Linked DNA regions of Prochlorococcus marinus CUG1417. Each later gene encodes a partner of the first gene's protein in a complex. Links are inferred from orthologs where the notes say so. Each region holds a gene or a part of one and is shown in the gene's direction. Other genes may lie near its edges.

What was found.
Region 2: the proteins of prmC (region 1) and prfA are in contact, whole or in part, in a crystal structure (PDB 2B3T), measured with the Escherichia coli proteins. The link is inferred for Prochlorococcus marinus CUG1417 from one-to-one orthologs.

Annotation. Positions count from the first base shown.
Region 1 is NZ_JAAORN010000001.1:312,016-314,947, forward strand. The notes cover bases 1-2,789. They hold prmC (peptide chain release factor N(5)-glutamine methyltransferase), read left to right. Parts: upstream 1-854; coding sequence 855-1,724; downstream 1,725-2,789. Other genes in these bases: psbB (photosystem II chlorophyll-binding protein CP47), read right to left, coding at 1-1; HA140_RS01705 (2Fe-2S iron-sulfur cluster-binding protein), read left to right, coding at 224-586; psbM (photosystem II reaction center protein PsbM), read left to right, coding at 691-843; HA140_RS01720 (L-threonylcarbamoyladenylate synthase), read left to right, coding at 1,744-2,325; minE (cell division topological specificity factor MinE), read right to left, coding at 2,641-2,789. Outside these bases: more of minE, read right to left, coding at 2,790-2,932. UniProt on the Escherichia coli protein: Methylates the class 1 translation termination release factors RF1/PrfA and RF2/PrfB on the glutamine residue of the universally conserved GGQ motif, i.e. on 'Gln-235' in RF1 and on 'Gln-252' in RF2.
Region 2 is NZ_JAAORN010000002.1:422,929-427,397, reverse strand. The notes cover bases 1-2,925. They hold prfA (peptide chain release factor 1), read left to right. Parts: upstream 1-878; coding sequence 879-1,973; downstream 1,974-2,925. Other genes in these bases: alr (alanine racemase), read left to right, coding at 2,557-2,925; HA140_RS08380 (HNH endonuclease), read right to left, coding at 1,982-2,539; rpmE (50S ribosomal protein L31), read left to right, coding at 591-851; rpsI (30S ribosomal protein S9), read left to right, coding at 167-577; rplM (50S ribosomal protein L13), read left to right, coding at 1-157. In the rest of the region: more of alr, read left to right, coding at 2,926-3,756; HA140_RS08365 (TIGR01548 family HAD-type hydrolase), read right to left, coding at 3,942-4,469. UniProt on the Escherichia coli protein: Peptide chain release factor 1 directs the termination of translation in response to the peptide chain termination codons UAG and UAA.

The DNA of each region.
Region 1 (2,932 bases):
TCGGTTAATTTCTAGTAACTATGCTGAATAAACAGCTAAACATCACGATAGTAAGGGTTTTTTAGTCTTTGAGGGATTTTTGTAAATAAATTAATTTTCTTGCAAAATTTGGGCAAATCAATTTGCAGGACTAAGTTTTCAAGGAATTTTTAGCTAAAAATTGTTAATATTTTGGTCACAATTCTCAAAGTAAAACGCCAAAATAAGAAAAATAACTAAAAAAATGGCAACTATTAGATTTATCCGTGAGGATTTAGAAGTTCAATGCAACCCTGGTGAAAATTTAAGGGAACTTGTAATGAAAGAGAATTTACAGCTTTATGGATTAAAAGGTATTTTAGGAAATTGCGGAGGGGCAGGACAATGCAGTACTTGTTTTATTTCAGTTGAAGGTGGAAACAAAAATTCTTTGAGCCCTCTTACATCTGTTGAAGAAGAAAAACTCAAAAATAGGCCAGAAAATTGGCGACTTGCATGCCAAACTTTGATAAAATCTTCTTCAGTAATTTTAACAAAACCACAATCACCTCCCTCAAATTTGGAAGAACTAAAAAAAATTAGTGAAAATAAAAAATTACCTCGCTAAATTGTTTAAGACTGTTAATCAGTTTATAAAATTTGTTTATTTTTCCACTTTATTCCAAGTTATATGTTTATAGTCTTATTACCTGATATAGAACTACTAATTACATGGAAACAACTAATTTTGGATTCGTAGCTAGTCTTTTGTTTGTAGGAGTTCCAACAATATTCCTAATAGGTTTATTTATTTCTACTCAAGATGGCGAAAAATCAAGCTTCTACTCTGACTCTAGTAAAGGTAAGCTTGGGCCAAAACGCTAATTCTTCAATAAATGCTTAGCATTTCTGCAGAAGAATTCTTAGTTTGGGAAAAAAAGCAACTTTCTAAAGGCGGTGATCAACAATCTTTTGATTTTTTACTTGATTGTATAGGCGGTATATCTACTAGTAACCAAAACTTTATAAGTATAAATCCTGAGAGAAATCTATATTTAAAAAAAAACTTAGAGTTTTTAGAATCTATTTGGAACGAACATTTACTGAGTTCTTGCCCAATTCAATATCTTTGTGGAATAACTTTTTGGAGGGACTTAAAATTAAAAGTTACAAACAAAGTACTCATTCCTAGACCAGAAACAGAACTCATAGTCGACATTGTCTTCGATATATTTAAAAAGAAGACAGAAAAATTATTTTTTGCTGAATTAGGGACTGGATCAGGCGCTATTAGTATTGCTTTAGCATTGGCTTATCCATTTAGCGATGTAGTAGCAACTGATATAGATCAAGAGGTATTAGAAGTAGCCACTAAAAATTATATAAATTCTTCTAAACAATCAAATTTGAAATTTTATTGTGGAAATTGGTGGTCACCTCTTGAAATGTTTAAAGGAAAATTAGACATCGCAATTTCAAACCCGCCATATATTCCTCAAGATACTTATGAAAAATTACCCAAAGAAGTTAAAAATTTCGAACCTAAAGTTGCTTTATTAGGGGGCGAAGATGGTTTAAAACATATCAAGGAAATAACACAAAAAGCACCATTATTTTTAAAAGAGAAGGGGTGGCTAATCTTAGAGAATCATTTTGATCAAGGTGAAAAAGTAAAACAACTACTGATTAACAATAAATTTACATCAATAAAAATTGTGAAAGATCTTTCAGGTATTGGTAGGTTTACCATTGGAAGATATAAATAAATTGTTGATAACAATTTAAATGAATTTTGTAGACTGCAAAACCGCCTTGAAGACTCTTAAAAGTGGTTTACCTATAATTTTCCCAACTGACACATTACCTGCAATTGGATGTTTGCCAAAATTTTCAAATACTATTTATAAATTTAAAAAAAGAGATAGAGACAAACCCTTAATTCTTATGGGATCAGAACACAAACAATTAATCGATTATGTCCACGAATCAGCTAAAGAAGATTACGAAAATATAGCTTCAAAATATTGGCCTGGAGCTCTGACAATGGTTATTCCTGCTTCAGAAAAGCAGACTACAATCCTTACAAGCAATGATTTTACTCTTGGGTTGAGGATTCCAAATTCATATCTGGCTAAATCTCTAATGAGAGAAACAGGCCCATTGTTAACTTCAAGTGCAAATATTTCAGGTTTTAAAGGATCAATTACAGTTGAAGGTATTGCTCTAGACTTCCCTTCTGTAAAAATATTGGGCCCTATCCCATGGGAAAAGTCAAGTGGAAAAGCTAGTACTATTATATTTTGGAAGAAAAGTGGAGATTGGAGGCTGATTAGAGAAGGAGAAGTATTAGTTAGGGAATTGCATTAATGTTTTTATTATTATTTTTTGTTTTATTAATTCAATTTTTTACTTATTGGATATTTGAACCCCTCGCATCTTTTTTAGAGTATGTTCTCGAAATAAAAATTTTTCCTAGCATTGCTCTAATAGGTTTAATCTTTTTATTTTCAGCGAAGAATATTAAACAGAATTAATAAAATCAAAATGCCGGCTAACAGATTTGAACTGATGACCTTCGCTTTACAAAAGCGCTGCTCTACCGCTGAGCTAAGCCGGCAATCTCTTCATCTTACAATTAGAAAGGGTCAATTATTAGTATTTTTTTAGCTTTTTTTAAATTTATTACTTTTTGATATCTTTATTAGCTTTATCGGTTTTTTTGAATTTTATTTCTCCTGAAATTGTTCTTTTGATTGGTAAATTGGCAACTAATGCAGTCATTCTATCCTCAGTCTCTAAACTTACTGCAACCTCTTCAAAATCAATTTCAACATATTTAGCAACAACATCGAGTATTTCTTTCCTCATTTTATCTAAAAGATCAGTTGTTAACGAACTCATATCAACTCTGTCATGAGCAAGTACAAGTTGTAATCTTTCTCTAGCTGTATTTGCACTAGACGTTTCTCTGCCT
Region 2 (4,469 bases), on another replicon or contig:
TTTACAAGAAAGAATTCCTGAAAGAATTATTGAGCAAGCTGTTAAGGGCATGCTCCCTCATAACTCTTTAGGAAGACAGCAATTTAAAAAACTTAAAGTTTATAAAGGTGCTGATCATCCTCATGCTGCACAGAATCCTGTATTATTAAATAGTTAATTTATCAAAATGAATAGTCAAATAAAAAACAAAGCTGTGTATTGGGGAACTGGAAGAAGAAAAACTTCAGTTGCTAGAGTTCGCTTGATTCCAGGAAATGGACTAATAAAAATTAATGGTCGTGCTGGAGATGATTACTTAAACTTTAATCCTCTTCATTTAAATTCAATAAAAGCACCTTTGCAAACACTAGGCCTTGAAAATTCTTATGATATTTTGGTAAATGTTTTTGGTGGTGGATTGACAGGTCAAGCAGATGCTATAAAGCAAGGTACAGCTCGAGCACTTTGTGAATTATCTCCTGACAATAGGAAACCGCTAAAAACGGAAGGCCATCTCAGTAGAGATCCTAGAGCTAAGGAAAGAAGAAAATATGGTCTTAAAAAAGCAAGAAAAGCTCCTCAATTCTCTAAACGTTAAAGGAATTTAAATTATGCCAAAATCAGAAATACACCCAAAATGGTATCCAGATGCAAAAGTTATTTGTAATGGAGAAGTTGTGATGACTACTGGTTCCACGCAGCCTGAACTACATGTTGATGTCTGGAGTGGTAATCATCCTTTCTTCACTGGAACTCAAAAGATTCTTGATACAGAAGGTAGGGTTGATAGGTTTATGAAAAAATATGGAATGGGTACAGCTAATTCAGCCACAACAAAAGATCAAAAAGAAAAAAAAGATTCTAAAAAATAGAATTTTCAAAATTAAGCATAATTTCAATTGGAATACTCAACATTAATTGCAAGGTTGAAAACTGCTTCAGAAAGTTTTGAAAATTTGGAAGTGCAACTTGCAGATCCTGATATAGCTAATGATCCCAAAAAATTAGAATCAATAGCAAGAGAAAGATCAAAATTGGAACCTTTGGTGATTGATTTTAATAAGTTGCTTGATACAGATAAAGAAATAGAAGATTCAAAAAATCTACTAAAAGAGAATAGAAATGATAAAGAAATGGAATCTTTGATAAATGAGGAGTTAATAACTCTCGAGGAATCTAAGAGTGAACTGATTCAAAAAACCACAATCGCCTTATTGCCAAAAGACCCAAGAGATGAAAGAAGTGTAATGTTAGAAATCAGAGCCGGTGCTGGAGGTAACGAGGCCTGTATCTGGGCGGGTGATTTAGCAAGAATGTATGAAAGATATGGACAAAAAATTGGATGGTCTGTAAAACCTGTTAGTGCTTCTGAGTCAGATATGGGAGGATTTAAGGAGTTAGTTATCTCCGTTAAGGGAGATTCTGTATATAGTCAACTTAAATTTGAGGCTGGTGTACATAGAGTCCAAAGAGTTCCAGCTACTGAATCTCAAGGTAGAGTTCACACCTCTACTGCTACAGTTGCCGTTATGCCTGAGGCTGATCCTGTTGAAGTTAAAATTGATCCAACAGATCTAGAGGTTGGAACAGCAAGATCAGGAGGTGCAGGGGGACAAAATGTTAATAAGGTAGAGACAGCTATTGATCTTCTCCACAAGCCTACAGGAATAAGAGTTTTTTGTACTCAAGAAAGATCACAATTGCAAAATCGCGAACGAGCAATGGAAATTTTAAGAGCTAAATTGTATGAAATTCAATTAAAAGAAGCCAATGCAAAAGAGAGATCACAAAGGCTTTCCCAGGTTGGAACAGGCGATAGAAGTGAAAAAATCAGAACTTATAATTTTAAAGATAACAGAACAACTGATCATAGATTAGGTTCCAATTTTTCTCTTGAGCCAATTCTTGCTGGTCAATTAGAAGAAGTGATTAATGCATGCATAGCGCAAGAACAAAAAAGAATGATGGAAGATTTTAATAAAGAAGTAAATTAAGATTTTTTTTAGATTTCAACCCCTACTACGTATTTACTCCATTCTTTATGCTTGCCAGAGTCAATTTGTCTTGTAGCTTCAAAATTTAGATTACTTAATGGACGATAAGGCTTGCGTTTTAAGGGCATATTCGCCTCTTCTGGGGTTCGATTACCTTTTTGTACATTACATCTGAGACATGCTGTAGTAACATTTTCCCAATTATCTGTTCCACCTCTGCTTCTCGGTAAAACATGATCTATTGATAGGTCATTACCCCTATAATTACAGTATTGGCAAGAATTATTATCTCTGAGAAGAATATTTTTTCTTGTTAAAGAAACCTCTCTAAAAGGAACTTTGACGTAGTAACGAAGTCTTATAACTGTCGGCAACTTTTTCCCGCTATGAATTGAATATGTTATATCTTCCTCTAAGCTTTCTGCTTTACCTTTAATCATCAAAATTACTGCTCTTCGCCAGGAAGTGATGTTTAAAGGTTCATAAGATGCATTTAAAACTAGAGTCTGGCCCATGCCAAAATACAATTTACATGTCATGCTAACTGTATATTTCAATAAGCGCATAAATTTGTGCAAAGTTAATGCAAAATAGGCAAACAAATCAGGTTTTTAATTTTGAAAAATTTCCAAATTTTGAAAAAGATATAGATCTAAAACAAAGAGCATGGATTGAAGTTAAAGGTAAAGCAATAGAAAAAAACGTTAGACAGTTAAGATCAAAATTAAGTAAAAATTGTCAGTTTATGGCAGTCGTTAAAGCTGATGGATATGGACATGATGCAAAAGTAGTATCTGAATATGCTATCAAAGGGGGAGCTTCGCAATTAGGCGTTGCAACTTTAAAAGAAGGCATTAAGCTACGTTCTTTTGGAGTTAAAAAACCAATTCTTATTCTCGGAAATCTATATACAAAAAGAGATTTAATAATATCCTTTAAAAATGATCTTATGCCAACTATAAGTAGTATAAGAGAGTGTTTAGTTTGCAATAATATCGGGAAGCACTTTGGGTTGAAATTTTCATTACATCTTAAGGTTGATACTGGAATGTCAAGATTAGGATTTGAATCTAATAAATTTGTTCAGCAATTTGAAAAAATAAAATCTTTTGAGAATATTTCAATAGAAGGAATTTATAGTCATTTATCGTCTGCAGATGAAGATAAAGCATTAGATTCTCAAAGCATTACACAATTACAAAGACTGAAGTTTAATAAATTATTAAAGCAAATTAATCTGGATAGCAGTAATCAAATTAAAATTCATTTGGCTAATTCAGCGGGAATGCTTCTTAGCAAAGATTTTCATTTGCACATGGTGCGAGTTGGACTTTCTATGTACGGATACAGTCCTCTAGCAAAAATAGATAAAAATTTATTACTTAAACCAGCTTTATCTTTGAAGGTCAAAGTAGCTTTTATAAGAACTATTGATAAAGGTGTAAGTGTAAGTTATGGAGGCAAATTTGTGAGTCATAGAAAAACTAAGTTAGCTGTATTAAGTATTGGTTATGCGGATGGTGTACCAAGAAATCTTTCAGGCAAGATTAACGTTATCCACAATAATAAATTTTATCCTCAAGTTGGATCTATAACTATGGACCAAATGATGGTAGACATAACAGATTCTAATGAAATTAAAGTTGGTAGTACCATGTTATTACTAGGATCTGATGGGGATAAAACAATTTCTCCTCTTGAATGGGCAAGAGAATCTAATACTATCCCTTGGGAAATTCTTTGTTCTTTTAAAAATAGATTACCGAAAGTTCAAGTAGATTAGACATTTCGATTAAATAAAAAATTTTGAATGTTTGCAGAAAAATTGATAATGTATAGGAACTGGAGAGGTGGCTGAGTGGTTGAAAGCGGCTCCCTGCTAAGGAGTTACAGGAGGTAACTTTTGTCGAGGGTTCGAATCCCTCCCTCTCCGTGATTTATTTAGAAAATTTTTAATTAGTATTTGTTTTAAAACAAGTCAAGATTAATATCTTTAAGGTCATAAATAGAATTTAAAATCATGTCAGCGCCTGCATTTCTAAGATTTGTTTCGTAATAATTACGTTCTTTTAATCGAAAATTTAAATGTAAATGAGGTGGAGCTATACCGATACTTATGAATTTCTGAGATGGGATTTCCTTTCTAGCGTTTATAACTGTATTTATATCTGCAATAGTATCTCCTACATATGCAATGGGAATATTTGATTTGCCAAGTTTATCTCCAATAAGCTTTTTTGATAAGTTAATAAAACCCTTAGGATCAGGCTTTTCAGGGGCATCTCCCATAGATATTAATGGTGGTGATTTTAGTCCAAGTCTTTTTTCTAAAACAAATTTTGCAGAAGCAGACTCTGCACCACTAACAAAACCCCAGATTATTCCATTACCTTGAATTAAATCAAAAAACTTTTTATCAACTAATAACTCCTCATTTGTAATGTAACCAGACCAATATTTACTATCTTTATTTGGATCTCCACCAAAGTAAAACTT